DNA from 4 places in the Thalassotalea crassostreae genome. Region 2 is predicted to be linked to each of the others. Evidence: predicted binding sites of a transcription regulator. Region 2 holds the regulator's gene; each other region holds the start of a gene.
The links. Region 2 encodes sigma-54, which starts transcription at its own class of promoters, with help from an activator protein. Its sites were predicted from a motif close to GTTGGCACGNNNNTNGNNT; they were not measured.
Positions count from the first base shown of each region.

Region 1: a site for sigma-54 is predicted at 4,997-5,015, ahead of LT090_RS15915 (PEP-CTERM sorting domain-containing protein). Genes of this name have one in related genera too.
Region 3: a site for sigma-54 is predicted at 4,078-4,096, ahead of LT090_RS15530 (PEP-CTERM sorting domain-containing protein). Genes of this name have one in related genera too.
Region 4: a site for sigma-54 is predicted at 3,987-4,005, ahead of LT090_RS02955 (P-II family nitrogen regulator). Genes of this name have one in related genera too.

Region 1 covers NZ_CP017689.1:3,685,964-3,694,042, reverse strand. Annotated here, with positions in the region: gene LT090_RS15940 (hypothetical protein) at 1-410, shown strand, start outside; gene LT090_RS15935 (helix-turn-helix transcriptional regulator) at 407-598, shown strand; gene LT090_RS15930 (radical SAM protein) at 650-1,540, shown strand; gene LT090_RS15925 (zinc-binding dehydrogenase) at 1,584-2,618, shown strand; gene LT090_RS15920 (sodium/proline symporter) at 2,724-4,121, opposite strand; gene LT090_RS15915 (PEP-CTERM sorting domain-containing protein) at 4,268-4,921, opposite strand; gene hpt (hypoxanthine phosphoribosyltransferase) at 5,248-5,778, shown strand; gene LT090_RS15905 (putative Ig domain-containing protein) at 5,918-7,708, opposite strand.
Region 2 covers NZ_CP017689.1:558,588-566,666, forward strand. Annotated here, with positions in the region: gene yjgA (ribosome biogenesis factor YjgA) at 1-157, opposite strand, end outside; gene pmbA (metalloprotease PmbA) at 322-1,665, shown strand; gene mgtE (magnesium transporter) at 1,720-3,078, opposite strand; gene LT090_RS02480 (HPr family phosphocarrier protein) at 3,238-3,513, opposite strand; gene rapZ (RNase adapter RapZ) at 3,522-4,367, opposite strand; gene ptsN (PTS IIA-like nitrogen regulatory protein PtsN) at 4,376-4,828, opposite strand; gene hpf (ribosome hibernation promoting factor) at 4,831-5,118, opposite strand; gene LT090_RS02500 (RNA polymerase factor sigma-54) at 5,143-6,639, opposite strand; gene lptB (LPS export ABC transporter ATP-binding protein) at 6,802-7,530, opposite strand; gene lptA (lipopolysaccharide transport periplasmic protein LptA) at 7,568-8,079, opposite strand, start outside.
Region 3 covers NZ_CP017689.1:3,585,652-3,593,730, reverse strand. Annotated here, with positions in the region: gene fucP (L-fucose:H+ symporter permease) at 1-695, shown strand, start outside; gene LT090_RS15540 (endo-1,4-beta-xylanase) at 700-1,878, shown strand; gene LT090_RS15535 (hypothetical protein) at 1,893-3,248, shown strand; gene LT090_RS15530 (PEP-CTERM sorting domain-containing protein) at 3,356-4,024, opposite strand; gene LT090_RS15525 (PKD domain-containing protein) at 4,607-6,694, shown strand; gene LT090_RS15520 (alpha/beta hydrolase) at 6,742-7,686, opposite strand; gene LT090_RS15515 (glycoside hydrolase family 2 TIM barrel-domain containing protein) at 7,736-8,079, opposite strand, start outside.
Region 4 covers NZ_CP017689.1:662,971-671,049, forward strand. Annotated here, with positions in the region: gene LT090_RS02935 (lipase family alpha/beta hydrolase) at 1-182, shown strand, start outside; gene LT090_RS02940 (BCCT family transporter) at 301-2,262, opposite strand; gene LT090_RS17055 (hypothetical protein) at 2,710-2,877, shown strand; gene LT090_RS02945 (hypothetical protein) at 2,928-3,380, shown strand; gene LT090_RS02950 (penicillin acylase family protein) at 3,368-3,721, shown strand; gene LT090_RS02955 (P-II family nitrogen regulator) at 4,037-4,375, shown strand; gene LT090_RS02960 (ammonium transporter) at 4,385-5,629, shown strand; gene LT090_RS02965 (hypothetical protein) at 5,899-8,079, shown strand, end outside.

The DNA of each region.
Region 1 (8,079 bases), 730 kb from region 2:
CACAAGAAAATAATGATTGGCAGCAAGAAAACATAAAGAATACCGTACAGGTTGCCATTTGGACTGTCGTTTGGTTAATTTCAACAGCGCTCGTTGCGTTTGGTCCGAAATTTATTTGGGACTTCGAAACTTCAATTTCTGTAATTGCTTTAATCTTGCACATAGCGGCAGGCATTAAAATGGTATTGGTGACGCGCAGACAAATCCTCAGCCTTGATGAATTGATGCAAAAAATTCAACTTAATGCCATGGCGTTATCTTTGGGGGTTGGTTTAATTGCCGGTACTTCGTACGAGATGTTAGAGGATATTCGCTTAATTACTTATGAACCGGAAATCTCACACCTGATTATGGTGATGGCCGTTGCCTATATGGTCGGAATCATAATGGGTAAAAGGAAGTATCTATGAAGAATCGACTGAAAGTTTTAAGAGCTGAATGCGATTTGACGCAGGCAGATTTAGCGTTGGCTCTGGATGTTTCTAGGCAAACCATCAATGCCATTGAAAAAGGTAAATATGATCCAAGTTTGCCTTTGGCTTTTAAAGTAGCGCGTTTGTTCGAACTAACAATAGAAGATATTTTTCAAGAAGAATAAATGAAGCTTGGTCAGCAATAGAGATAAGAATAGAAATTACACGAGAAATAAATGTACCCATTAGAATATATTGAACCGGTATTTCGACCGCCATCGGAATGGAAAAGTTTGATTTTGCAAGTCACCAATGGCTGTTCTTGGAATCGCTGCACATTTTGCGATATGTATACCAATGACAACAAAAAATTTAGACCGAAAAAACTTGAGCAAATAGAGCAAGAGTTAATTCAAATTAAACAATCAAGCTTACCTGTTCATCGAGTATTCCTCGCTGACGGTGATGCGATGATGTTACCGTTCAATCGGCTGAAAGATATTCTTTTATTGATCAGGCAGTATTTTCCCGATGTTGGCAGAATCTCTAGTTATTGCTTGCCAAGAAACTTAAATAATAAAACCGTAGAACAACTTTCTCAATTGAAAGGTTTAGGTCTAAGTTTAATGTATGTTGGTTGTGAAAGTGGTGACGATGAAGTGCTTGAGCTAATCGAAAAAGGTGAAACTTTTGACAGCTCATTGCAAGCACTAAACAAAATCAAACAGGCCGGAATGAAATCGTCAGTGATGATTCTAAATGGTTTAGGCGGTCCAGAGTATTCAAAGCAACATGCGATTAATTCAGCTAAGCTTATGAACGCAGCGCAGCCCGACTACCTGTCAACATTAGTGGTTTCTTTTCCATTGGGAGAGCAACGCTTTGCCGAAAACTTTAATGGTAAGTTCAGGCAGTTAAGTCAAAATGAATTGTTTGCTGAAATGGCGCTGTTATTAAAGGCGCTGGAACTTAACAAGACCATATTTCGCAGCGACCATGCCTCGAATTACCTAGTATTAAAGGGAGTTTTAGGTAAAGATAAAGAGCGCTTGGTAAATCAAATTGATATGGCGCTTAATCATCCCGATGCTGTTCATCTTAGAAAAGAATGGCAACGTGGACTATAGCTAACACAACCCGAATTAAACTAATACACATTGACGAGAAATTATGACTACTACTCCGGTTACACACAAAGGTTTTGCTCTAAATCTCATCGATGATTTAAACGCCCCACTATCCGATCGTATTGAACTTATCGATAAAGAGTTGCCAGCGTTAAAATCGGGTCAAGTATTGGTTAAAATGTTGGCAGCCCCAGTTAATCCATCCGATTTGGTTTATTTGATGGGCAAATATGGCTTACCGCCAGTCAATGGCAGTTTTGTTGGCTTTGAAGGTTGTGGTCTGGTGATAGATGCTAATGCAGGCTTATATGGAAAGTGGCTAAAGGGAAAGCGCGTAGCACTGTCAGCACAACCAGGAAAAGACGGTGTATGGGCTGAATATGCGGTTACCAAAGCAAATTTTTGCTTGCCGGTTCGCGATGATATCAGCGATGTTCAAGCCTCTACGATAATTGTTAACCCATGTACTTCGGTATGTTTAATTGAACGTGCAATAGAGCTTGGTGCAAAAGCCGTTGTTATTAATGCCGCGGCAAGCCAAGTAGGTAAAGGTGCGATTCGTTATGCCAAAATAAAAGGCATTAAGACGATTGCTACGGTACGATCAGAAGCTAATGTTGAAGTATTAACCAAGCTTGGAGCAGATAAAGTTTTATTGACCACAGCTGAAGACTTTAAAGCGCAGCTTAAAAGCGCTAGTAGCGAATTGAAAGCGACCGTTCTTTTAGATGCAGTTGCCGACATTGATACACCGACAACAATGTCGTGTATGCCGCCTAAATCTACCGCCATTGTTTATGGTCGACTCACTGAAACCCATGATCCCATTGGTGGGCAATTTTCAGTGGCCGATGTAATTTTTAAACAGCATAAAATAGAAGGCTTCTGGCTAGCAACCTACATTGGCAATGCAAAACCTTGGCAAGTACTAGGATTAAGCCGTAAAGTGCAAAAACTATTTAGTGAGGGTATATTTCAAACCGATATTTATGGAGAATTTAATTTTTCAGATTTTCCTGAAGCGTTAGAACACTATGCTGATCATAAGAGTGACGGTAAGGTAATACTCGTCCCTTAGCTTAAAATACTGGTGTCAGAGTCCACTAAATATTATTTTTTCAATAAAAAGCCAACGAATTGCAGTGAGTTCGTTGGCTTTTGCACATTTAATCCGGCAATAACTTTATTTACTTCGACCTAACCAAGCGATTGAAAATGATAACGCAAACGGCACTAACCGTTCCAAATAATCCCCCGGTGGTGACGGGAATAAACTTAAAATCACTGACAAGCTAAAACCAACAACGATAGCCGCAAAGGCATGTTTCCCATTAACTGATTTACTCACTAATTTAACAATTAACAGCGGGCCAAATGCTGCCCCTAATGCATTCCAAGCAAATAATACCCGAGAGAAAATATCTTCCGGTGCATAGAGTGCCAATAACATTGAAATAATACAAATCGCCACTACGGTCAGGCGCGAATAGTTTAAACTTTTTTTGTCGTCTTTTTTGTCGAGTAAATCATAAGACATCGCCGATGCAGAAACCAATAATTGGCTATCGGCGGTAGACATAATCGCCGACAAAATAGCGGCAATGATCACACCAGCAACAACCGGTGGGAACAGTTGATTGGTAACGGCCAGTAAAGCCTGTTCTTTATCGACCAATTCAGTTAATAAAACTTTGGCACACCAGCCGACTATCATCATGCCAACAATCACGATGGCGGCCCAACCGATGGCAATGATTTTTGCTTGTCTTACCGACTTCTCGTCTCGCAGCGCCATCATTCGATTCACTACATGCGGCTGTCCCGGCTGAGCTATACCTATACCCATCAATCCCACTACAAAAGCGATAGCGACAAGGCCAGAATGCGGGCCAGTAATTTGCATTTGTGTAACATCAAATACTTGCTGCATTTGCTCAAACAGATTAGCAAAACCACCAACAGCAATAAGCCCTGCTACTGGCAATACCAGTGACGCCAGAGCCATCAGTAAACCTTGTAATGTATCGGTAATACTCACCGCCCAAAAACCGCCTAACAAGGTATAAATTAAGATAATCGTGGTACCCATCACAATACTGCTGGTCATCGAAACATTGAAGGTAGAAGCAAAGGTTGTGCCCGCCGCCTGAAATTGCGCTGCCACATAGAAGGTAAAGCAAAATACGATACAAAATGAACAGAACCAAATAATTGGTTTTTTAAATGAACCACTGTTATTTGCTAATACATCGGTAAGAGTTACCGCGTTTTCAGTTTTGGCTTTTTGTTGAATTCGAGGCGCAATCCAAACCCAGTTAATTATATAACCACCGAGTACAGCAGGAACCAACCATATTGCCGATAAACCCATAGCATAAGCAGCGCCTGATACGCCAAGTAATGTCCAGGCAGATGATGCAGAAGCAGCAGAGCTAATGGCAGCAACCCAAGGCCCTAAACCACGGCCACCAATAAAGTAGTCTTCTGTAGAGCTTGTTTTTTTATTGGCATAAAAACCTATGCCAATTAAAACAATTTTATAAACGATAAGGGTAACAAGAACGGTAGTGGTGTAATCCATAGTGCTTTTTATTTTTAGTATTGGAACAGGTTACAGGATAACAATTTAATTGTTTAAATACATCAAGGTTTTGCTTTGCTTGTTAGTTTTAGCCATTAAAAAAGCACCAACAAGTGGTGCTTTATATGTTTATATAACAAGCTATATTATCTGCTAAATTTTCTTGAAGCTAAGCCTAAGATACCTAGTGCAAAAATAACTAAAGTTGAAGGTTCTGGAACGCTTGCTTGGTTTAAGGCACCAATTTGAATGGTGATAAATTCGCCAGACACTGCATCGGTCACTGTGTATGAGCCTGAATTTAAGCCTAATACTTCAAAGTTATAACCTTTGGCAATCCAGTTGTGATCGGCTGACCAAATATCACCTTCTAGATCATCTTCACGAATACCTAAGCCGGGTAAAGCCACTGAAGGCGCTGCCCATATAAATGTAGCAAATGGTTTGGTTCCACTTACCACATCAAAGTCCATAAAGTTATATGACCAAAAGGTTTCTGTCCAAGGACTCGCTGCTCCTTGCCAAGCTGAATAGTCAGTACCCGCACTAAAACCAAAAGAAATGTCTATTTCGCCATAATTAGTACTACCAAGAAAGTCATAAGTACCACTTTCGATACCAGTATATCCCCAGGGAGAAGTGTTTCCTTCTACTAAGCCACTAGTGTCTATAGAGCCTGAAGAGGTCATGGTGACATTGTTATCAACTTCTTCAAAACTAAAGATTAACCCGGCATTAGCAACATTACTTATCGATAAAATCAATGCAGCAATCGTTGCTTTTAAATACGTTAAATTCATTTAATTACCTTAATATTTTATTCTTTAAACTTCTTGTTTTTTATATATTTACGTAATTCCTTCTATATATTGGCCAAGCAAGAATTATTCCATCATAAAAAATGAAGTATATTCAATGAGTTATGGTCTGGAGGCAGTAAAGTTATTCTGAACTGTAAAAAAATCTGACGCTTTTTTGCTAGATTATCTGTATCTAAATTATTGAAAGTGATAGAAAAGAACAAAAGATAAAATAAGTAATTGTAAGAATCAATCGCGAGACTAACGGGATAGGTCTATAGTTTTATAAGCAATTTTAATTTAAAGATGATCAAGAGAAATATTAAATGAAACATAGAGTCGATGTAATGATTTCGGAGCAAGATGTTGCTGAGAGAGTGCAAGCCCTAGGGAAAGAAATTAGTGAGCATTATAAAGATAGTAATAACCTAGTAATGGTTGGTTTGTTGCGTGGTTCATTTGTGTTTATGGCTGATTTAGCGCGCGCTATTGCAGTCAATCACACGGTCGATTTTATGACTGCATCAAGTTATGGCAATGCTATGGAAAGCTCTCGTGATGTTAAAATTAAAAAAGACTTAGATGATTGTATTGAAGGCAAGGATGTTCTTTTAGTAGAAGATATTATTGATACTGGCAATACCTTAAACAAAGTAGTAGAAATTTTAAAGCTGCGCGGACCTAATTCAATTGAAATTTGTACGTTATTAGACAAGCCATCGCGTCGTGAAGTAAACGTTGATTGCAAATGGATTGGTTTCGAAATTCCCGATGAATTTGTTGTTGGTGTGGGCATTGATTACGCGCAAAAATATCGTCATTTACCGTACATTGGCAAAGTAATACCGCTTGAGTAAGTGAATTTTTGTAAAGCCCAAGTTATTGTCAAAAATAGCTTAACGTATAGATGCCAACATATAATTGTTTGACTATATAAAATACCCCTACCTTTACAAAATATGCAATAAAGTAGGGGTATAAAGTTAATATGTAAAATTAATTGCTTACTGTAATTTCGAGAGTTGCAGTTACTGCAGGATTGATACCATCACTTACGCTAACTGTGAAGCTATTTAAACCTCTGTTAGAACGAGTTGGTGTACCGCTCAATGCTCCCGTTTCACTTACATTTAACCAATCTGGACCTGAAACTTTACTGTAAGTTAGGGGATCGTCGTCAACATCGGTAGCCGATGTAGCAATAGAGTCATTATAAGATCGATTTTTCTTTATACTAGATGCTGTAAAAGGGTCGCTGTAAAAGGTCGGGGCAGTATTAGCTGCAGCTACGGTTACTGTCATGGTAGCCTCTACAGGGGCATTTATTCCATCGGTTACACTTAGAACAAACACATTATCACCAACATCATTAAGTGTCGGCGTGCCTGAAACTTTACCATTGGCTTCAACAGTTAACCAACTTGGTCCTGAAACTAAAGCAAATGTTAGCGGATCATTTTCTGTATCGGTAATGCGCCATTCTTGATGTTGTACGAAAAGTTCGCCGCTCACAATACCGCTATAGCTAAAGCTATTTTTATTCCAAACTGGAGCGTTATTTGGTGCATCAGTGCTTATTGTTACTACAGTTGAGCTTGCAGACTCATTCCAAGAACGATCTTTTGCAGTAATATAATAATCGTATTTATCGCCTATTGTAATCTCGCTATCTGTATAGTTATTACTATACACAGCTTGTGCATGTTGACTAAATACCTCACCATTTACAGAGCGATAAACATTGTATTCTTGAAAAGCATCATCGTTATGAGCGTCCCACGATAATTCTATAATATTATCTACTAAATTAGCATTAACTCCAGTAACAATGCTCGGCGCTAGAGTATCTTTAACAACTTTGAAGTATTCATTACCGATAGTAAATTCACCAGTATAGACCTCATAACCTGCAGAAAGTGATTTGACCCATAAATCTGACGCTGCGATTTTTTCATCTGCTAGAGCCCTTTCTTCGGCAGGTATATCGATGTAATCAATGTATTCAGCGCTCGCATCAATGAATGCTTTTAATGGGTGGTCTAAGTACGGTGCTACGTTATTATTGTCGATTGGGATATATTTGATATGAACTTTGTCGTTTTTATGTGCTTGGCTTGCTTTAGAACCTTCAGGGTCATAGTTGAAAAATTTGTATCGTACAGCCCACTCATAATTAATGCCGTCAATATTTAAAGTAAAAGGTTTTATGCTGCCATCAGGATTTCGGGCAAACCAATAGTAAAAAGTATTCTCTGCCTTAACTTTATCTGTTAATGCATCTTGCTCATACCTCTCCAGTTGAATCACAATATCAAAATCACGATTATCAGAAACAGGCTCAATTAGTGCCGGACCGTTATCAAAAATTACATTAATGGTCGCCCACCATTTATCGTCAGCATCGAGAGCATCTATTTGAAAAGTTTTCCACTGTATACGGAATGAGTCATCTAGATTAGTAATTAATTCGGGCATACCTGTTAAATAGTAATCACTTGGATTCCAGTTACCACCAGTTTTGAAACCACCCACCGTGCCTTGCACGTAAGCATCCATACCACTGCCACCGGGATCAAGATAGTCAATTGAAAAAGCAGCACCTTTCGCTTCTACTTGACTTGGTTCATAGGACATATCACTGCCATCATCAAAGAGGTTGTTACTAAGTAAATAGTGGCTTTCTTTTATTTCGGTGTTTGCTTGGGTAACAGTTTCGGCTAAAGCTGTAGAGCTTATTGCCAGCGTAAGCGCAGAGCAAAACGTTTTAAGCTTATTGTATTTTTTCATTTGTTTCTCTTATCGTTATTTTTGTAGAGAAAGTCCATTTAGCTTTTATTTAGGAGCGATAGTTAGTCATTAATCATCACATTAACAAGTTAAAAGTACTTGTTGAAAATTAAATTTAAGTGTGGATGATTACGTTGTCAATGTTTTTAAATAAAAAACAGGATCGAATTCTAGTAGTTGTTTTTAGAATAAACCTCGTTAAGCTATGTTTTGCCTGGAGTTGGCGGATTTGGTAATCACATTGGCAAATTATCACTTTCATTTTAGCGAGCTAAACAAAACAATTTATGATTACGTTATCAAATTGGACGTAATGATAAAAATAATTAGTTAAGATGGGGAATATTCATTGATTGTTAATGCCTGTGCGG
Region 2 (8,079 bases):
CTAAAAGCTCTTCATCTAATGGTAATGTCGAACGTTGATTAACATTAAAGTTGGCAAGAACTTCGGCAAGATCTTGTAATTCGTGATGATCACGTTTCTGTTCTGATTTACTGATGATGATGATATCTTCATCAATGGGTTTCTTTTTCTTAGCCATAATCTTTTATTTTATTGCCTGAGCTGAACGTACGCTGATTATACATTAAAAAAGCAGTAATTTAATACCCAAAGCTAGGCTCTATGATATGCTTGCACATAGGAAGTGTGGAGATACACACAAATATTCAATTATATAAATTTGTCGGACATTATTTAGATATCATGGAAAACACTGAATCAATCAATGCTGCTATTGGGCAGGTTAAAGAAAGCGTTAGTAAAGTACTTGAGTTGGCGAAGAGATTAGGTGCTGATAATGCTGAAGTGTCGATCAGTAAACAACAAGGGTTAAGCGTTTCTACCCGTCTTGGAGAAGTAGATACCGTTGAGTTTACCAATGATGGTGCCCTTGGATTAACGGTTTACAAAGATGGTCGTAAAGGCTCTGCATCAACGGCTGATCTTTCTGATAACGCCCTTAAACAGTCAGTGCAGGCGGCAATCAATATTGCTCAATATACCTCAAAAGATCCAAATTCCGGCCTAGCGGATAAAGAACTTCTATGTTTTGAAGATAAAGACCTAGATTTATATCACCCCAAATCACTAAGTACCGAACAAGCGATAGATATTGCTAAAGAATCAGAAGCTAACGCACTGAGTTACGATTCTCGAATTATTAATTCTGATGGCGCTAATTTTGCTAGCTATGAAGGTTTTAAAGTATATGGCAATAGCCACGGCATGTTGAGTGGTTACCCAAGTACCCGTCATAGTTTAAGTTGTATGATGATTGCCGGCGAAAATGACGATATGCAACGTGATTACAGTTATACCGTTAGTCGAGAATTTAATCAGTTAGTCGCTGCTAAACAAATAGGTGTCGAAGCGGCGCAAGCAGCTGTAGCAAGACTAAATAGTCAAAAAATCGGTACGCAGAAAGTGCCTGTGATGTTTCGGGCCGATGTGGCAAATAGTATTTTTGGTCATTTTATTTCAGCGATCAGTGGTGGTAACTTGTATCGCAACTCGTCATTTTTGCTTGATGCAATTGGCAAGCAAGTATTTTCAGAACATTTACAAATTTCAGAACGTCCTCATATCAAACGCGGACTTGCAAGTAGTTCTTTTGATGCCGAAGGTGTAGCTACGCAAGATAGAGAATTTATTACCGATGGGGTATTACAGTCTTATCTTTTAACAAGTTATTCTGCTCGTAAATTGGGTTTAACTTCTACAGGTAACGCCGGTGGCATCCATAATTGGCAGATTTCTGCTAATGGTGGTGATTTTGACGCCATGTTAAAAACGCTCGGTACAGGCTTGTTGGTAACTGAATTAATGGGACAGGGTGTTAATGTCGTTAATGGCGACTATTCACGAGGGGCTGCAGGTTTTTGGGTAGAAAATGGACAGATAGCCTTTCCTGTTGCAGAAATCACTATTGCAGGTAATTTGAAAGATATCTTCAATTCAATTGTTGCAACAGGAAATGATTTTGATTTACGTGGCAGCATTAAAACTGGTTCGGTGATAATCGAAGAGATGCAAGTTTCTGGTCAATAAATAGCGATGTAGCAAAGGACTTATTTGCCAGCCTAAGTGCAAATAAGTTCGCTACTATCCAAGCATTAGGGTTGCTGTTCCAAGGAACGCGAATATCCCAACCACATCAGTCACGGTTGTTAATATCACACTACCAGCTAGTGCTGGATCGATGTTCATTTTTTTCAGCACTAGTGGAATGATAACACCGGCTAGGCCCGCTGCAGTTAGGTTCATTAACATGGCAAAAGCGATTATGCCACCGAGTACAAGGTCAGACTTCCAAATGGCGACAATAGCGGCCATGAATAATGCCCAAATCAATCCATTTAAAAAACCAATGGCAAGTTCTTTAACTAAAATAATCCGCGAGTTGTTTTCACCAATATGACCTAATGCCATACCGCGAATTACAAGTGTTAGTGTTTGTGCGCCGGCAACGCCGCCCATGCTTGGTACTAATGTATTCAATACCGCTAATATGGCCATTTGCGACAATATGCCTTCAAACATACTAGACACTGCAACAGCCATTAAGGCAGTAATAAGATTTACACCGAGCCAAACGGAACGTTGCTGCGTTGATTTAAAGACTGGTGCGAAAGTATCAGCGTCATCGTCGAGACCCGCCATACTCATCATCGAGTGCTCTGCTTCTTCACGGATGATGTCAATGACGTCGTCGATAGTGATACGACCAAGTAAGTGACCATCTTCATCAATAACAGGTGCAGAAAGCCAGTCATGGCGTTCAAATAATGTTGCTACTTCTGTTTCGTCCATATCGGCAGGTACAGGCACCGTATCATAATCGGTAATTTCTGCGATTGTTTGCACAGGTCGGGCGGTAACTAAATTAGCGAGCGAAACCGAACCGATAAATTTATCCTCTCGGTTTACCACATAAAAAGAATCGGTTGCTTCTGGCAAGTCACCTTTTAATCGTAAATATCTTAAAATCACATCGATGGTAACATCTGGACGCAAGGTGATGGTATCGGTGTTCATGATACCGCCAGCAGTATCTTCGTCGTACGCTAACGCTTGCTCAACTCGAAGCCTGTCTTGTGAGTCCATTGACTTCAGTACTTCGTTGTATACCGAATCAGGTAGGGTTCTTAATACTTCAGCAAGATCATCTATATCCATGCCTTCGGCAACAGCTGCAACTTTTTCAGGTTGCATGTTTTTCAAAATACCTTTCCGCACTTCTTCGGATAATTCTTCGAGTATTTCACCGTGTAAATCTGGGTCGATGAGTTGCCATAATACATTACGGCTACGTGCAGTAGAGGATTCTAATAATAAGGCTATGTCATAAGCAGGTAAGTTCTGAAACATTTTACGCACGTAAACGAACATACCACTTTCAAGAGCGGTATTTATCTCGAGTAAACGTTTTTGGCTTGTGTCTTGTTCAGATATTTCCGGCATGATGCACCCTTTGCCGATTATTGTTCTTGGTTTTGCAGGGTTATCTATTTTCAGTTAGATAACTTGCTTTAATAATCAGAAGTTTAACGTAAGTAACGGTTTTTATCAGCTTTTTTCTTTAAATAAGGTTTATGTTTATTTTCTAACAGAACGAAATACTTAGTTTTCTTCATCAAACTTGTCTAAGAATAATTGGCAAACGGCATCCATCGCTTGCTCTGCATCATTTCCTTCGGCCTTCACTTGTACCTGCTTTCCTTGACTTCCTGTTAACAACATTAAGCCCATGATAGATCCTGCATCGGCTGATTTATTGTCGAGAGTAAGTGTTATTTTAGCGTCATAATTCTGACTAAGCTTGGCAAGTTTTGTTGCAGCACGGGCATGTAATCCAAGTTTGTTTTCAATAACTAATAGCTGTTCGAGTATATTCAATGGCTTACCTACGGTTTAATCTCGCGATGTCTAATTTGCACATCTTTGTCCTGCTTTTTGAACTGCTCAGCCAATGCTTCGGCAATATAGACGCTACGATGCTGTCCGCCTGTACAGCCAATTGCAATCGTTAAATAGGTTCGGTTATTGCGTTCTAAGTGTGGTAGCCAAGTCATCATAAATGAATTTATTTGCCAAACAAATTTGGTCACGATAGCCTGGCTTTGTAGAAAATCTTTAACCGGTTGATCTAGGCCGTTATAGGCTTTCAACCCTTGCTCCCAAAATGGATTAGGTAAAAACCTAGCATCGAACACATAGTCTGCATCAGATGGCACTCCATATTTGAAGCCAAAGGACTCAAAAACAATAACCAGTTTACCTGATGTTGTACCCAAAACTCGTTCGCGCACTAAATCGGCTAATTGATGTGGTGTCAGCTTAGTGGTATTTATATATAAATCCGCACGACTAGCGACCGGATCTAATAATTTTTTCTCCAATTCGATCGCTTGATCAAGAGCCATGTTCTGTCTGATTAGCGGGTGGAGTCGACGGGTTTCACTAAATCGACGAATCAACTCATCATTGTCTGCGTCTAAATACAGAATGCTTAATTCTACTGTATTGGGTAAATAATCAATAATTTCGCTAGCGTCATCAGGGTTGCTAGGCAAGTTACGGACATCGAGGGAAACAGCAACGTTCTCATAGTCGTTAATTACAGTATGAGTTAATGCTGGTAGTAAATTTACCGGAATATTATCAACGCAGTAATAGCCCAAATCTTCTAGTACCCTGAGGGCAACCGTTTTACCTGAGCCTGAGCGACCGCTGACAATGATTAATTTCATAATTACCCTTAAGTATTTCGTTCTATAAGTGAATATAGTTGTGTAGAAGTTTCACAACGCCTAACTTGTTTACTGATGTCTTTGTTACTTAACAAACGAGCAATACTCGCCAGAGTCTCTAAGTGCTGTTGGCAATGGTCTTCGGGAACGAATAAGGCAAAAAATATATCAACCTTTTTATCATCAATAGCGTTAAAAGCGATAGCTGATTCGGTGGTAACGAGAACTGCGATAGGTTGCTCTGAGTTATCTATTCGACCGTGTGGAATTGCTATTCCATTACCGATACCAGTACTACTAAGCTTTTCACGAGTCATTAAACTATTGAGTAAAGCCTTCTCATCACAACTTTTAATTTTAGTCGAAGCAACTCTACTGATTTGTTCCAGAACGTTTTTTTTACTATTTCCCCTAACGCCACAAAGTGTGCGTTCGGGGGTTAGAATACTACTTAAATTCATAATTAGTGTTTAGACAATTTAGCCTTGTGCTTTAAAACTTGACGATCAAGTTTATCAATTAAACTATCAATAGCTGCATACATATCTTCATGGTCTGCGGAGCCAAATATTTCACCACCATTTAAGTGAATCGTTGCTTCCGCAATTTGCTGCAGTTTTTCAACTTTCAATACAACATACACATTATTAATATGATCGAAATGTCGTTCCAATTTTTCAAATTTCTGATTCACATATGAACGCATAGAATCGGTAACTTCAACATGGTGACCTGATAGATTAATTTGCATAAGCTGTATCCTTATTTTATCGGTTTAAATTAAGCTCTTTCTTTGATTCGAAGGCGGGATTCCTAATGCTTCTCTATATTTAGCAATAGTTCGCCTTGCAACGTTAATTCCCTGCTCGGACAATAATAGAGCTATCTTACTGTCGCTTAATGGTTTGCTTGGTTTTTCAGCTTCAACCAATTTTCCAATTAACGCTCTAATCGCTGTAGAAGAACATTCTCCGCCGCTTTCAGTGCTTACGTGACTAGAGAAAAAGTATTTCAACTCAAAAATACCTCTAGGTGTATGCATATACTTATTTGTCGTTACTCGTGAGATTGTAGATTCATGCATTTCAACAGCTTCTGCAATATCATTTAACACCATTGGACGCATCGCTTCTGGTCCATGCTCAAAAAAAGCTTGCTGCATTTGTACGATACAGTTTGATACTTTCAATAAGGTTTCATTTCTACTTAATAGTGACTTGATAAACCACTTAGCTTCTTGCAAGTGGGTACGAATAAATTGGCCATCACTCTCTGAGGTTTTGCTTTTAGTCAGTGCTGCGTATTGTTGATTAATGCCTAATTTTGGCGCTGTGTCTGGGTTTAATTCTACTGTCCACCGGCCATTTTTCTTAAATACGCTGACGTCAGGAATGACATATTGTTCGTCACTTTTGGCTATCGCATCACCTGGTCTTGGGTTTAACGTATGAATTAATCGCATGACCTCTTTAAGCTCATCTTCTTTAAGCTTAGTTTTGCGCATAATGGTTCTAAAATCGCGATTACCGAGTAAATCAATATGATTTTCAATAACGTTCTTTGCGTCGTCTAAATGTGGCGTGTCTTTATCAAACTGTGATAATTGAATGAGTAAACAATCTGCAATTGATTGCGCGCCAACGCCAATAGGATCGAATAAATGAATACGTTTTAATACTGCTTCAACTTCATCTAATTCTACTTCTTCATCGCCGAGACTTTCTAACACGTCTTCGACAGTGATTGTTAAATAGCCGCTGTCATCGATAGCGTCGATAATGGTAGTCGCAATTGTCTTATCAGTGTCGGTAAATGGGGTTAACTCCATTTGCCAGTATAGGTGGTCTTGAATGGAATCTGAGGTTTCGCCTTGATAGACGTAATCATCATCGGAACTGGCTGCTATACCAGTGTTAGATGTACCCGCACTAAAGCTTTCTTCCCAGGTACTGTCGACCGATAAGTCTTCTGGGATTTCGGTTTTATTTAAGGCTTCTGTTGTCGAAATTTCATCTCTGCTAGGTGCTGCATCTTCAGTGCCATCAAGGCTAGCTTCTGCGGAAGATATTTGTTCAATGGACTCATTACCTGATTCACTATCTGATTCATTCGAACCAGTTTCATCAACTTCTAAAAGTGGGTTCGAATCAAGAGCTTCTTGGATTTCTTGTTGCAGGTCGAGAGTAGACAATTGCAGCAATTTGATTGCTTGCTGCAATTGCGGTGTCATGGTTAAATGTTGCCCCATTCGGAGCTGAAGACTAGGTCTCATTGTCGAAAAACAATTCCAAAAAATATTTATGCAAATTAATTTAAATATTGACTCTATTGTCAAAAATTAAATTTAATGCGTGAAAAGTAATGCTGTAATAATTATAAAAGAGAGCATTACTTAATTAAAATTACTTTGATATCTTAAATATCACTTTACTAACTATAGCGTGAATTTTTCACCTAGGTATACATCTCGAACATGTTGGTTACTAAGCACCTGTTCAGCATTGCCTTCCGCGATTAATTCTCCATGGCTTACAATGTACGCATGCTCACAGACATCAAGAGTTTCCCTAACGTTGTGATCAGTAATAAGTACGCCAATCCCCCTCGCTTTGAGGTGTAAAATTATTTTTTTTATATCGCCAACCGATATAGGATCAACACCTGCGAAAGGTTCGTCGAGCAATATAAATTGTGGATCGGCCGCTAGCGCGCGCGCGATTTCAACACGACGTCGCTCGCCGCCTGACAAACTTTGCCCTGTGTTTTCAACAATATGTCCAATATTAAACTCTTCTACCAATGACTCTAACTTTTCTTGACGGCCAACGTCATCGAGATCTTTACGGGTTTGTAATATCGCCATAATATTGTCAAATACACTTAATTTCCGAAATATCGATGCTTCTTGTGGTAGATAACCTATACCTTGACGAGCTCTTTCGTGCATAGGTTGCAGGGTTAAATCTTCACCATTTAAACTTACTTTGCCATCATCGGAAGGAACTAGGCCAACAATCATATAAAACGAGGTGGTTTTACCTGCACCATTTGGTCCTAACAGCCCTACAACTTGTCCAGCGTTCACTGTTATGCTGACATCTTTTACCACTTTTCGGCCTTTATAGGCTTTGGCTAAATTTTCTGCTTTTAAAGTTGCTGTCATCGCTTTCTTTTATCACTTAATGTATTTATTTATTTATTTATTGATTGTTTTCGATTGTGCTATCTAATTTTTCTTCGGTTTTTTTATCAACCGCTTTTTTAGCTTCCGGTTTCAATATTGTAGTAACCGCTTCAGTACTTTCAGCACTTAGTTGTTCGGTAGCAATGTTGTAGGTGATAATATCGCCTTGCACCATACTACCTTCTTGGCTGACCTTTGCATTACCTTTTATAATGATCATCTGCGAAGAAGGTGAATAGCTTATTTCATTTGCTTGTAGTTCAATCTTTTGTCCATCATCGAGTAATTGACTAAATTTTGCTGGTTTACCGCGAGCTATGTAAGTCTTGCTTTCACTGTTTGCATCATTGCTCACTTGCACTATATCGGCTTCTATATTTAAGCTTCCTTGGGTGATTTTTACATCCTCCATATAGCTAGCAATTTTGTTTTTTAAGTCGCTTGATTGTTTTTTCGCGACTATTTTAATTTCTTGTGTAAAATCAACTTCTGCAGCGTTTGCAAAAGTTGCAGTAAGCAAAGCGAATA
Region 3 (8,079 bases), 830 kb from region 2:
ATTCGGTAAAGGATCCTTATTTAATCATTGCTGCTATTCTATTCGTTTTAGCATTTATCTTTGTCGCTCTAAAACTGCCTAATTTACATCGAAGTGATACTAGCGATAACGCTAACGAAGAAGTAAAAAAATTATCATTATTTAAAACACCACACCTTTTGTTAGGTGCGACTGGCATATTTTTATATGTTGGTGCAGAAGTTGCCATTGGCAGTCTAATTATAAATTTCTTAGCTCAAGATAATATTGTCGGCTTTAGTGAAGTAAAAGCTGCGAACTACGTTGCCTATTATTGGGGGGGAGCCATGGTTGGGCGGTTTATTGGTGCGGCGATTATGCGCTATATAGATGCTAGTAAGATTTTAACTTTTAACGCATTGATGGCGGCTGCTCTTGTATTAACAGCAGTTATTGCTCAAGGCCATATTGCTATGTGGGCTATTTTAGCGGTGGGCTTATTTAATTCAATTATGTTCCCTACAATATTTACCTTGGGAATTAAAGACTTGGGAAATAACACCAGTAAAGGTTCGGGTATTATGTGCCTTGCCATCGCTGGAGGAGCTATAGTACCAATGATCCAAGGCGTATTTGCTGACCTTATTGGCATTCAGTTAGCATTTATCGTCCCAGTATTTTGTTATATATATATCGTATTTTATGGCGTGAAAGGAGCGAGCATAAGGCTCGGGTAATTCAATGATTAAAGCTTTAACAATGAAAAAAAGTTTGTCTGTAATGTGTCTTGGTTTTGCGCTTAGTTGCATGCAGATTGGCGTTAGTAGTGCAACTGATGAAGTGGAAATAAAATCTCCCGATGGCAGACGATTAAAAGACATTGCCGCCGATAAGTACCCAGAGAATTTTTATATAGGCGCGACCATTCAATATAACGAATTATTTGGGCCAAAGGGAAAATTACTTAATAGTGAATTTAGTTATATAACACCTGCCAATATCTATAAGCAGTCACACATCCATTCTGCTCCTGGCAAATGGCGTTGGGAAAAGCCAGATAATTGGATTGCTATCGCAAAAGAGAATAATCAGTTAGTTCGTATCCATGGGCCAATCAGTCCACAAGTATCTCGTTGGGCAAAAAGTGATGATAGAACAGCGTTAGAATTAGAAGCCAATTTAATTGAGTTTATGCAAGCTTTAGCGGCTCGTTATAACAATGAACCACACGTTAAATGGTTTGACGTCGTTAATGAAACAATTACCGAAGAAGGGACGTGGTTCGGTCCTAAACCTGGAGTCACTGAATGGGAAAATCCATGGACTAAAATGGGTTTCATCACTGACAATATACCAAAACAATTTCCACTGCTAAATAAACTTGGTGTGCCGAAATACATTGTACGCTCGTTTATTGAAGCTAATAAATACGCGCCAAATTTAAAAATGGTAATTAACCAACATCGCATGACGACACCGGAATCTATCGCGTTAATGAAAGAGTTGGTGATGTATCTTCGTTACTTAGGATTGCGAGTAGATGCAATTGGCTGGCAAGCCCATTTTAGGGAAGAGTATGTTAAGTTTTCTGACCCTAAAAGCAAAGAATTGGAAACATTTGACCAATTAATAAAATGGTCTCACGCCAATAACTTTGAATTTCATGTGACCGAAAACAATATTCACCTGAAGAAAAACGCAGCATATAACGAAGAGCTTGTTGCTCAGTCGTATGCCAACCTTATACAAATATTATTGAATAATAGAAAGACGGGTGTTGTATCTTGGAATGCTTGGACCATCACTGATGGTCCGCATTTTCGCAATAAAACCACTATTACAACCGGCCTTTGGGATGAACATTATCAACCAAGAAAAGCTTATTACGAAGTTCAAAAAGTGTTAGAGAATAGTAAGTAGCTAAAACTATAATTATGAAATTTATCCCAATAAAAGCAACATCGATATGTGCTTTATCATTAGTCGCTTGTGGTTCATTAAGCATGAGCCATGCGAAAGAAGTCACAAGATCAACGACAGTTATTAAGTCGGATCATTATTCATTAACTAATCACCTTTATAATCAAGGTAGTGTGATGAGTTATGATGAAAACGCAGTGCAAGAGCTAGGATCCGCGTTTACCATAGACTATATTGACCCAGGTGGTTCAGGTATGGATGCCTATGTGCAGGGCACAGTAGGTGGTGTTAAAGCGGGTGGAAAATGGCTTCCGGGCAGTGCATCGTTGACTGGCATGCCCGTTAAGATCGCAAATTTAAATCACAGTTTACGATTGCAGTGGAAAACATTTCAACAAAATGCCGGAGACAGCAATGACAAATGGTGGGCAACCATTAACGTTATTTTTGACGCAGGTGAAAAAAACCTTGAACCGGTTGATGCCGACCGTGATTTTGACTTGGTCATACAGCTTGAAAGTTACCAACAAGTGGACTTATCCGATAAAGTTAAAGCAGATAATAAGTCTTATTGGTGGTTTGCTCGCAATGAAGATCGCACAATAAAGCCTTTTTCATTAACGGTAGATGGCGCAGAATATCAATGGGCTGTGCGTTACAAGTTTTTCCAAAATAGCGGTGATAATGATAATAAAGTTCACATTAAATTTATTCCTATTGACCACACCCAAGTTGCCCCTTATCTCGACCATTCATTAAAGTTGTTTATTGATATCTCAAAAGACTATTTAAACTTTTTAGATTTGCCTAATGAAGAAGACACTCTTGCTAAAAGGAAAGTAGCTGAACCTGACTTATGGATAAAATCAGTTCGAGCAGGTTATGAAGTATATAGTGGCGAATTTACCGTTGGTAGCGAATATTTTAAAACTGAAATAGATATTACTGCACCGAATAAACCAGAAAGCGTAGCGGTTGAATTAGTTGAAGACAAATTAGAACTGTCTTGGAATATAGACGATAGCGATTCTATAGAGTTTTATCGGTTATATCGTTCAATTGACGGAGCAGCGTTTGAACTTATAAACGGTAAAGTTTATTCAAACCGTTATACTGATCAAATGGATGACTTAGTTAGCAATTATGAATATTATGTTGTTGCAGTAGATAGATCGTTTAACGAATCAACTGATTCAGATATCGCAACACATTCTAACGTACCATCTGAACCAGAACAGGAACCAGAACAGGAACCAGAACAGGAACCAGAAACTGCGACAGATGAAGAAAAAAGCGAAAGCAGTGGCGGTGCAATTTATATGTTATGGCTGGCTTTAGTCGCTCTTGTTCGCAATAAAAGTCGTGATTAAGCCTGCGATAGTCGATATTAACCAAATTAATCAGTTTAATTTAGTTACTTTCCTAATGACATAAAAAAAGCCAGTGAAAACACTGGCTTTTTCCGTTCAATTCTAATTTATTTTCTTTGTAAGCTAGCTGACACACGGCGCCAGTTTAACCCTATCAAAGCCAATGAGAATATTAATAATGTACTCGGCTCAGGAACTGGTTGTGAAGTCCCACTGCCACCTTCACTTGCGTTTACATAAACAGCATCTAACAAGTTACCAACGGTACCAGAACCTGGTTGAATAGAAGAAAAACGAATTGTCGCTTCAGTTCCTACAACTTTAAAACTGCTATTTACTTGTTCCCACTGTGTTGTAGTGTGATCATCCAGTAATAAATTCACGCTGCTTTCTGAACCAATAATTTCAAATCGAAATGATTCACTAGTATTACTTCTTGCTCTATAGGCAAAACCGAAGTCATAAATATCACCGTCAGTTAAACCTGTAAGTGTTTGCTCTAAGACCCATTGAGTACCATTGTATGGATGAGCATTCAATTCAGCATGTTGTTCACCGCTAAATGCTTCAACACCAGGAAATAATGAATCCCAAATTTCAACATTATCACCAGACCAGCCAACTGCACCTGCAGCAAACCATTGCCAAGAGCCATCTTGAACATCCACATCTTCAAAGTCACCATTTTCGACTAGACTGACCAAGGTTGCATTTGCAACAAAGCTTAGGCCAAATATTAAAGAGAAAAGAAACCCTTTAACTGTAAACTTATTCATAAATTTATCCTTTTAATTCTCAACAATCACATTTATTGAATTTGCAAGTAGTAATGCAAGGCATGTGCCAGTTTTTAAATTGTTGTTTTTTAAAGGAAATATTGTTTACTTTGTTTGGGGTTGTAAATAATTCTGACAGTTAAACGGAAAGTAAAATTGAATATGGCCCACCCGGCAGGAGTCGAACCTGCGGCCTCGCCCTCCGGAGGGGCGCGTTACAGATTAAAATCAACTTATCAATCAATTGGTTATGTTGCCAATTTATGGTTGTGACTGAAAAGTGACAGAAAAGTGACTTCTCTAGCCTAACTAAACCTTATAATTACCAATATTGAATAAACTTTCCTGATTATAATCCTTATACCTTTAGAAGTTCTTAAAGAGATTAGTTTTATAATCATTTCCGGAAATTACAGTAGTGAGTTTAATTCAACTTTACTTGAGTAATAGTCAATTGTTTCATATCAGAGTTCTTGTAGACTATCCGTGTGTTCAAATTTTAACCATTATGGTTTGGATGTTACATTCGCCAAAATTTAGCTGTATGGCAAAAATAATCAATACAAGAATAAAGGCTTTATTATGAAAATAAATAAACTTCGGAAAAGTGCTGCTTTTGTTATTTTTTGCGGACTAAGCAGTCTCTGTAGTGCTCAATCTATAGACCCCTCAGATGAAAATATTCAATATACTGGTCGCTGGAATTTTGATAACCCTTCAGCACCAAAAGTTACTTGGCATGGTTCCAAACTCTTATTTAGATTCAGCGGAACTAGTGCAAGTGTTGATATTGATGCAGGAACACGCAGTCCTTATGGTGTTGAATGGAAAGAGCAGTATAGGGTAGTAATCGATGGCGTGCCTAGTGATGACTTAATTTATATGGATCCAGGCCGCGCTACTTATACACTTGCTAATAATTTGCCTCTAGGTGAACACACTATTGAGTTGTTTAAAGAGACTACTTATTCTTATAAGTCAGCTAGTACTATTTATGGTATCGATGTTGATGGAACGTTGCTTGCTCCTCCGGCTCGACCAAACCTTCGAATAGAGTTTTTTGGTGATTCGAATATGGATGGCACTTCTAATTACAGTGAACAAGATTCGGGCGATTCAGGTGGTTACTATGCCTATCCGGCCATGGCGAGTCGAATGTTAAATGCAGAAATGAATTTACAAGCGGTAGGAGGGGCTACCCTTGATAAATCAGGGCAGGGTGGAGATAATGATGTTCGCTCATTTATCTTTTCTGAAGACTATATAAATCAAGATATTAATTATAGAAGTGGATTTGACCCTCATGTAATTGTTGTTAATGCTGGTGCGAATGACGTTGGCGCTGGTAAAGAAGAAATAAAAAACAGATATAAAGATGTTATTACTGACTTACGTTCGGTTTATGGCAACACACCTCATATCGTATTAATGAATGCATACGGCTGGGATTTAAATGAACCAGCTAATTATAGTCATGAAGTAGTCTCTGAAGTTGGTGGAAATTTATCGGCTTTAAAATACCCCTGGATGTGGGAACAATTTCACGGTTCGATGTGGGATCACAGTGGGCAAGCACATATGTTAGCACAGCATATAGCTTCACTTAATCCATTATGGTCGATTCAAAGCAATAATGAAATTGTAAATGCTTTTACTAATAATGGAGATGTGGCAAACGGGAGTTTTGAATATGTTGCTCCATTTGGTGGTTACGGATGGCGTTATTATGACGATCCTGGTGTGGAGCGAGTATACGATCCTGCAGGTGCTGCAGATGGTAATTATTATCTGCGTCTTTCTGCGGATAATCAATCACGAGGGGTTCATCAGGCGACTGATGCAACAGGAGATTTAATACCGGGAGCAACACAAGGTGGTGAAACTTATACTTTGACTGCTAAATTACGTGGTACATCACCCGGTGCAAAAGCAAAATTTGAAACACACTTCCAAGGGCAAGAGCTTTGGACCCACAAAACTGAAGATGGTAGCCCATACCCATATCAAGTCACTAGTATAGATGTAACAACACAATGGCAAGAATATACACATACATTTTCTGCAAGCGCAGGGGTTTGGCAGTTGTATAATTATCTATATGCAACACAAGGCTCTGTAGAATTTGATGATATTGTATTAACGGTCAACAATGTTTCACCTCCACAAAATCAACAGCCCACTGCGAGCTTTACCGTAAGTTCGAATAATTTAACGGCTAACTTTACGAGCACAAGCTCTGACAGCGATGGTAATATTGAAAGTCACTATTGGGATTTTGGTGATGGTAATAACTCGGATGTTGAAAACCCTAGCTACAGCTATGCATCTCCAGGGAGTTATACTGTTGAATTGACTGTAACCGATAATGAAGGAAGCTCTGATAGTTCAAGTCAAGTTGTGGCTGTATCAGAGACTACTGGTAACGAAGTTACTATGGATATTTGGTCAGCCTCCTTAAATAGGAAAGGTCGTTTAACTGTGCAACTTAATTGGAGTAATGCATTAGGCAACAATGTGGAGATAGTAAGAAATGGAAGTGTGATTGCTACTACCGCAAATGATGGCACCTTTAAGGATGTTTCATCTAATATGGCAAGTGGCACTTATACATATCAAGTCTGTGAACTAGGTGGTGGGAGTTGTTCGGCTGAGCAGTCAGTGAACTTATAAAACAACCTTACTTTTACTTAAGCCGGTATTTTAAAAATATCGGCTTTTTAGTTTCTTAAACGGTTTATCCAATTACTAGCGAGTGCTAACCATTGATCTGTACCATCTTCAATATTACCTGCACCAAATCCATGCCCACCGGTTGGGAATAAATGAATTTCAACAGGAATATTTTTGCTATGTAAGGCTTGTGCATACAAAGTTGACTCTAAATAGTGGCATATTTCATCATCCATTGCATGAACTAGAAAAGCAGGGGGAGTATGAGGGGATATTCGTTTTAATAAAGTGTTTTCAGCAATTTCTTGAGAAGTGAGTGGTCGATGATACAAGCTGTCTTGCAACCATTTTTTATTTTCATTATTTAAACGAGTCACACCATATATTAATAATGAAAAATTTGGATTTTCTTCCGCTACTTGCGATAAATTTACACTCGCAACCGTTGCTAGATGACTGCCTGCAGAAAACCCCATAACACCAATATTATTAGGATTTATTTTTAGCTCTTGATGTTGTTCTCTCAGTAATGACAAAGCTTTTCTGAGATCTGTTATAGGAACTAGCTCAGGTTTAGTTGCTGATAGAGGATTAGGTAAACGATACTTTAACACAGCCGCGAGTATCCCTTTAGATGATAATATTTTCGCTATTTCATATCCTTCATGATAAATCGCTTCTGTTTGATAACCCCCTCCGGGTAAAATCAACACTGCGGCACCATTTGAGGCCGTAGTTGGTTTAAAAATAGTTAAAGTAGGGTTTACAACCTGATAGATACAGGTTGCTCCCCAACAGTCAGCTTCATATTCCTTTAGTTCATTTGGCTTGCTATAGGGCATTTTCTCTGTGCCATATAAACTAATTTCTTGATGCGCAGCAGATACAAATATTGCAGAAAAGCTAAAGAACGCAACAAGCGAAATATATCGAAGAACTAAAGCTACTCCATTCATTGAAAAACGTAGAGCTTTTATCACATAATATGTCATGCATTGTCCCTCTGACTAACTTTAATATCTCATATTTATTTAATCGGTATTACTTATGTTCCTGATAAGGTTTAAATGAATACGAAAAACGGTAGTCTAACCAAGGTAAAATATAGTTATCAAGTGGCTCAGAACCCCAAGAATCAGTTCCTCCAACCCCTCGCTGCCTGTAATCTATATTCACAAAAATACGATCATTTTTAATAAGTTCAAAGGGATGTAAATTTCTTCGAACATGATCGCTTTTAGAAGCATCGTAATCATCTGTATTAAAAAATTCAGCACCAAAACCAATGACTCCTTTTTTATTTGAACCAGAATTATTAATACCAGAAAATGTGATTCCTTGACCTTGATTATCTATAAAAGAAACGTGCCTAACATCGGTACGAT
Region 4 (8,079 bases), 100 kb from region 2:
CAAAGCCGTTACTAGATAAAGTTTGGCGAGAAAACATCGAAGAGTCCGACGGAACGGTTGCTATCAGTGAAACCAAAATCCCAGGAATGGCAGAACATATTATTGTTCGACAAAACCATACAGGTCTTGTCTATTCCAAGGAAGTTGTTGATATCATAGATAAGTTTGCCAAAGAGTGTTAAAAATTAAAAAAAGCCGCTTGCATGAAGTGACCCCAGAAAGTTGGACACTTTATTAAGCGGCTTTTTTGTATTGAGCTAAGTGCTCTTTTTCAGCACTTAAACTTGAACAGTTATGATTTTACTCTCGTAATAAATGCAAGAAATGCATGTGTTTTTGGTATTGATCAATGACATCATTGATGATCGCTATTTCTGACCAACCCATAATATCGTAATCTTGGCCGCCTTCCATTAAATGTACTTCGGCGCGATAATATGTTTCGTCGATATTACTTTCTTCGTCAGTGGCAAAGTCAGGCTGAGTATGGCGTGTTTTATGGACAGCATAAACAAAGTCTTGTTCACTACCATGATTAACAATGAGCTTCATGCCATTGGTTATTTCTACGATCTCAGCATCAATGCCATTCGAGTCAAACTGCACCTTTAGCTTACTAAATGCTTTACTCACTTTTGATTGTATGTATTTTGTCGCATTTTTCTTATCCGGGGTCGATACTAAGTTATCTAATTTATCGCGCCATTGTTCAGCATCTTGAAAGTAATTTGTAGGCATCGCGCTTACCAATAAACTCTCTTTTTTCGCACTTTCAATTTGCAATGCTCGGACAAAGCCAAAGATGGCAAATAACAACACAATAGAGAACGGTAGAGCGGCAGCAATGGTCATGGTTTGCAATGCACTTAGGCCGCCTGCAAGAGATAAAGCGGCGGCAACTACACCAACACCGATTGCCCAAAACAATCGTTGCCATAGAGGGGTTTTATTTTCTCCGTTGGAGCAGAGCATATCGATAACCATTGCCCCTGAATCACAGGAGGTGACAAAGAACACAATAATCATTACCACTGACAAAATGGTTAATACCGTGGCAAATGGGAATCCTTCAAGGAAGACAAATAGCGCGACTGAACTATTTTCGGAAACCATTTGCGCTAAATTTGAAGACGTTGGCTCGGTCACCATAGAGATAGCGGTATTGCCAAAAATGGTCATCCATAACAAGGTAAACAATGTTGGTACTAACATTACCCCGATAATAAATTCTCGGATTGTTCTTCCCCGTGAAATTCGCGCGATAAATAAACCAACAAATGGCGCCCAAGCTAACCACCAGCCCCAATAGAATATGGTCCAGCCACCAATCCAATCTTTTTTATCATAGGCAAATAGATTAAATGAATTGCGAACGATATCGGATAAATATGCGCCGATATTTTGTAGGTATACTTTGAGTAAAAATACACTTGGCCCAAGAATAAATACTAAGGTTAAAAGTGCAATCGCTAGCATCATATTGGTTTGCGATAAAATTTTAATGCCTTTATCTAAGCCGGTCGCCACCGAAATTGAAGCAAGGGCGGTAATAACGACCATCACAATCACTTGGTTTAGTGTACTGACTTCAATACCTAACAAGTAATTCAAACCGGAATTCACTTGTGTAGCGCCCAAACCGAGTGAGGTAGCAACACCGAAAACAGTGCTCACTACCGCGAAAATGTCAACAAAATGACCAGGCCAGCCATATATTTTATCTCCGATAATAGGATGTAAAGCCGAGCGAAGTGTTAGTGGTAATTTATGTCGGTAACAGAAATATGAAAGGATCAAAGCAACGATTGCATATATCGCCCAAGCATGTAGCCCCCAATGGAAAAAGGTGATCTTCATTGCTTCTTGTGCTGCTTCTAATGTGTGAAGCTCAGCTGTTGGTGGAGATAAGTAATGCATCACCGGCTCGGCGACGCCAAAAAACATTAGTCCTATGCCCATGCCTGCAGCGAACAACATTGATAGCCATGTACCAAAGCTATAATCTGGAACAGCATGATCAGGACCAAGTTTAACCGAGCTGATTTTAGACAAGCTCATATAAAGGGCAAAGGCTAAAATAATTGTAACCGTTAATACGTAAAACCAACTGCCGTTAGTGACAATAGCATTTTGTAAGGCTGAGAAGTTGTTGCTTGCACCAGTAGGACTAAGCACTGTATAGATAATTAGCGCGACAATAAAAAGTGACGATGATATGAACACCGGCTTATTTAGTTTTTCGATGTTCAATTGCATTAACATGCACTCTAATAATTAAGTAGTATAGAGTACAGTTTAGTACATTTATTTAAATTTATATAAAAAACAATTGTTTATATTTGTAATTGAAGCTTAGTCTCACTAAGTTTTAATTTGTCGTTAGCTTGCATTTAATACAAATTAAAACGGAATAACGAAAGATTAACTAAGGGTTGTTTATTATTTGAACATCCCCTATAATGCCGCCTCTTGTGTAGCACTCCTCCTCTCAATGCTGCAAGAATTTAAATTGTCCTATTGCTATGTCTTTCCTCATCTAGTTAGTCACCTTTAGAGTTTTTACTGATTTATTAATTAGCTAAAATGTATCGCTTAGGCATATTCCTAAACGATTTGTCTCACATTAAATCTCATGATTTGAGCTAAAACGATAATGAAGTTGTGTTTTGATCGACAGTTTTGTGTTGATCTATTTATTAGAGTTTTATTATGTCTTACAACTATAACGGTCAACAGATCCGTATTATGCAACCTGTGCATTCAATTTCTGTTAATAAGAACCATGTGGTGATTAAACACGCTTGTGGTTTAAGCGATGTTACTTTTACAAGTTCATCAGATTTCAAAGTATTTTTAAATTGGTTGGATAAGCGTTAAATTCGCGATAACCTATGAATTAATATACAACCCAAGCGGTCACCTAGTTTATGTTTACACTCGACGATTTAGAAAAAATCAATGAACAACTAGCACCGCTTAAAGACCTTGCCGACAGAGAGTTAAAATCAATTTTTGGCCTCACAGGCAAGGTTTACACCCCCCATATTGATAACTTTAACGAAATTGCCATTTGCAAGGCGAAAATATTGTTGGATCTAAAAAACAATGGTGCTCTTGCTTTTACTGACGTTGAAATTATCACTAACGAATTAAACTCCCTTTATAAACGATACAAACATCGACAAGTCGTCAGTTTCAAAGGTGATGATTATGAATGTGTTTGTGCTCCGTTAAAATTAACAAAGTCAGGAAAAACGGTACAAAAATGGGCGAGATATTGGCTTAAAAAAATGCCCGACGAGAGCATTGATGAACAATGGCTAAATGAAGTAAAAGAAATTTGGCCCGAATATTTTGTTATTAGACAGTGGGATATATAGGTGGCTTTGGCTCAGAAGGCATTGCTAATTTGATTGCGATGAGAGGCGGAAATACCGAAGTTGGTTATGTCGAAGGTAACCAAATTACTGATTGGTCTAAGTTGACCGACAAGGGGTATCCAATTTCTTATGGTACAAGTTTTATCTATTCATTAGCATTCACCGAGCAGGGGCCGCAAGCGCAAGCATTTTTAACCTATGGGCAAAAAGAAAATCCAAACAGTGCTGAATATGCTAGCCAAACAAAACGCTTTGCTGAAAAAGATTGGCGAGACATCTACTTTACAAAAGAAGATGTGAAAGCTAATGCCAAAAAGTCGTTTGTACTCACAGGCAATTAACTTATTAGATTGATTTATTGAAGTAGAATTAGAGCAGTCTAATTCTACTTTTTTGTTTAACGGGTGGTTAAATGAAACGATAAAGTACCGTCCATAATTACTAAATTTATTAATACTAATTGCTCTGATTTTTAAAACTTCTCAATTCTTCGAATTCAATAAAGAACGCCCTTTGATAGTGATTCTTGTGCCCTGTTATGGTGCACCTTCATAGTGCAATGCATCTTAGTTGTTATTAAGTTATTGAAAAATATGTAAAAATAAAGTTGGTACGCAACTTGTAACCCTATAAGCAACTAATTAATAGGGGTTAAAATGAAGATAATTAACGCAATAATAAAGCCATTTAAACTTGACGATGTTCGTGAAGCAATTTCAGAAGTGGGTGTTGAAGGTTTAACGGTTTCAGAAGTAAGAGGCTTCGGTCGTCAAAAGGGGCACACGGAATTATATCGTGGTGCAGAATATCAAGTAGATTTCCTACCAAAAGTAAAATTAGAAATCGCAGTTAAATCTGAAGATGCTGAACGCGTGGTTGAAGCCATTTCTAAATCTGCTCACACCGGCAAAATTGGTGACGGTAAGATTTTTGTATATGACTTAGATCAAGTGGTACGTATCCGTACTGGCGAATTAGACGTAGCGGCACTTTAGGAGATTATAATGGAAGAGTTAACATCATTAACAACAACGGTAACTGAGCTACGTTTTGCTCTAGATACCTTTTACTTTTTAATATCGGGTGCACTAGTAATGTGGATGGCAGCCGGTTTTGCAATGTTAGAAGCGGGTTTAGTTCGCTCTAAAAACACAACAGAAATATTAACGAAGAATATCTGTTTGTATTCGATTGCTTGTGTAATGTTCTTACTTGTTGGTTATAACATTATGTATGTAGATAACGATGCTGGCGGTATTATCCCATCTATAGCTGGTTTAATTGGTACCCAAGCTGAAGGCGCAGATCATTCATTAGAATCTGATTTCTTCTTCCAGGTTGTATTTGTAGCAACGGCTATGTCGATTGTTTCAGGTGCGGTAGCTGAGCGTATGAAGCTTTGGTCTTTCCTAGTATTTACTGTAATTCTTACTGGTTTTATTTACCCAATGGAAGGTTACTGGACTTGGGGCGGCGGTTTCTTATCTGAAGCTGGTTTTAGTGACTTCGCTGGTTCTGGTATTGTCCATATGGCCGGTGCAGCAGCTGCATTAGCGGGTGTATTGTTACTAGGTGCTCGTAAAGGTAAATACGGTAAAAACGGTGAAATTTACCCTATCCCAGGTTCTAACATGCCACTTGCTACTTTAGGTACGTTCATCTTATGGATGGGTTGGTTTGGTTTTAACGGTGGTTCTCAGTTATTACTATCGGATGCTGAAAACGCAACAGCAGTTGGTCAAATCTTCTTGAACACTAACGCAGCAGCAGCAGCAGGTGCAGTAGCAGCATTACTTTTAAACAAAGCAATTTGGGGTAAAGCAGATTTAACCATGATCTTAAACGGTGCGTTAGCTGGTCTAGTTGCTATTACCGCTGATCCATTATCACCATCACCATTATTCGCTTCATTAGTGGGCGCTTTAGGTGGCATCTTAGTAGTGTTCTCTATTACTACTTTAGATAAACTTAAGATTGATGATCCTGTAGGTGCGATTTCAGTTCACGGTGTTGTAGGTTTCTACGCGTTAATGGCTGTTCCATTTAGCAATGGTGATGCGACGTTTGGTGCTCAACTTTACGGTGCTTTCGTAATCTTTGCTTGGGTATTCCTTGCAAGTATGGCTGTATGGTATGTACTTAAATTAACTATGGGCATTCGCGTAAGTGATGAAGATGAATACAACGGTGTTGATAAGTCAGACTGTGGTATCGAAGCATACCCAGAGTTCGTATCTCTTAAAAGCTAATCTAAGTATTCAATAAATTTTAGTTAAGTAATAAAGTAAAAAGGAGCCGCATGGCTCCTTTTTTATTGTCAGAATTTTGCTAATCAATATATTCTTAGTCTTAGTCTTTGTTGTTCCCTGTATCTTTGTGATTTTATTGGATTTAGTGGTAAAAGTTTCGTTTGTTTATTAATTCCACAAAAAAAATGTGGGCGAAATAAAGTTTTAACTCGTGTAAATAGTATTTCTATAAACCTAATTAATAATAATTAATGTTGTAGGGGTAATATATGCAGTTCAACCTAGCTCTTAGTTTATTGATCACTTCGATCTCCTTTTCTAGTCCAGCCTTTGCCGAAGAAGTCGACAGCGATAATGATGGTGTTATTGATAGCCTCGATGTAGATATAGATGGCGATGGCCTAATCGAAATCAGCACTCTAGCTGAATTTGATAATATCCGTAATAACTTAACTGGCAGTGCTTATAACGACGGTAGCGGTGATAATAGTAACGGCTGTGGTAATAACGAAGACGTCATAGCGTGTTTCGGCTATGAGCTTACCAACGATTTAGATTTTGATGAAAATGGTAACGGTGATCTTGAAGATGACAGTTACTATAATGACGGCGCAGGGTTTACCCCATTGACCGAGCGCGGCCCTTCTTATTTTAGCGCTACCTTAGATGGTAATGGTCATAATATTTCTAATTTAGTAATTAATATGGACTCGGATGATGTTGGTCTATTTAGGCAAATAAGAGGTGCAACGTTTAAAAACTTGAACATTGTAAATGCGTTTGTTGTCGGTAAGTCAAACTCAGGTATTTTAGCGGCGCGCGATACTTATTCTGAGATTAACACGTTTGATAACCTCAACATTAGTGGCAGATTAGTTGGCGATAATTATCTTGGTGCGATAGCCGGGCGAATTTCTGCTTCAGCAACAGTTAATGAAGTTAACGTTAACGTAGATATTAGCCCTACTGTTGCGACTTACGATCATGTTGGCGGCTTTTTTGCCTATAGCGGTAATATTGTCACTATTACGCAATCAACGTTTAGCGGTGAGTTAACAGGTGACGCATACGTGGCTGGTTTTATTGCTGTATCAGATGAAACCTACATATACGATAGTTATGCTAATGTTGATATTGTTGCAACAGATGATTATATCGGCGGCCTAATAGGCGATGCACAAGATGATGTAATTATTGAACGAGCTTTTGTTACCGGGTCTATTTCTGGTGATCGAAATGTTGGTGGTATTATTGGTGAAGTAAGCCAACCTTCAAGTTTTAGTGATGTCATAGTAACGGCAAGCGTAAGCTCTGGTAATTATGATGGTGCTAGTGGCGGTCATATTGGCGGCATAGCAGGACAGTTATGGTCAGATTTAACGCTAACCAATGCTATTGTTACAGGTCCACTTGTTAGCGCCATCGCTGATGATGAAACCTTAGGTGGCCTAGCAGGTTATAGTTACAGCAAAACGTTAATAACAACGGCGGCCTATTGGGATGTTGAAAAAACCAATGTTGCGAGTAATTTAAACGATACTGGCCAAGGCTATTATAGCGCTGACCTGCAGTGTCCAACTGCAAATGATGATACTAATTGTATTGCTGATATTTATGCTAATTGGTCTTCTGACAATTGGGACTTTGGTCAAAATGATCAATACCCAGCCCTCATCATTAATTCAAACTTATATCGGGACGCTGATGCTGATGGTTATTACGCATTTGAAGATGCATTTGATAACGATGCCTCGGAGTATTTAGATTCTGATAACGATGGTGTTGGTGACAACACCGACGCATTCCCTGAAGATGAATTCGAAACTGTCGATACCGATAGTGATGGCTTAGGTAACAATGCTGATCTTGATGATGATAATGATGGTCTAACTGACGAGCAAGAGCTGATGTACGGACTTGACCCTTTAAATGTAGCAGATGCGTTTTTAGATGCTGATGCAGATGGCATCATGAATCTTGATGAAATACACCAGGGCACAGATATTAACTCAGCCGATGACTATAATATCGTTTTTGATCCAAACTTTAGTGGCGGTGTGCCAACAACCCATAACTTTACTGATGGCAGCGATGATGATTATGAGTTTGGATATTTATACCAAGATGGTAATCAATTTTTGGTCGGTGGTTATTATTATGACGAACCTTATGACGATGACTATATTGCCGTGGCAAGGTTTAATAGCGATGCCAGTTTCGACGAAGCATTTGCCACAAATGGCGTTTATTACGGCAACAGCGACGATATCGGCAGTTACGTTTATAACATAACCGAATTAAACAATGGCAGTTACTTAATGAGCCTGAGTTACGGAACTAATGGTGCTGCGGTAGTCGCGATTAAAAAAGATGGAACCCTAGATACCAGTGCTTTTTCTGAGCGCAGTAATACAAGTATTTATAAAAGTCTTGGTAATAGAAGTATTGCG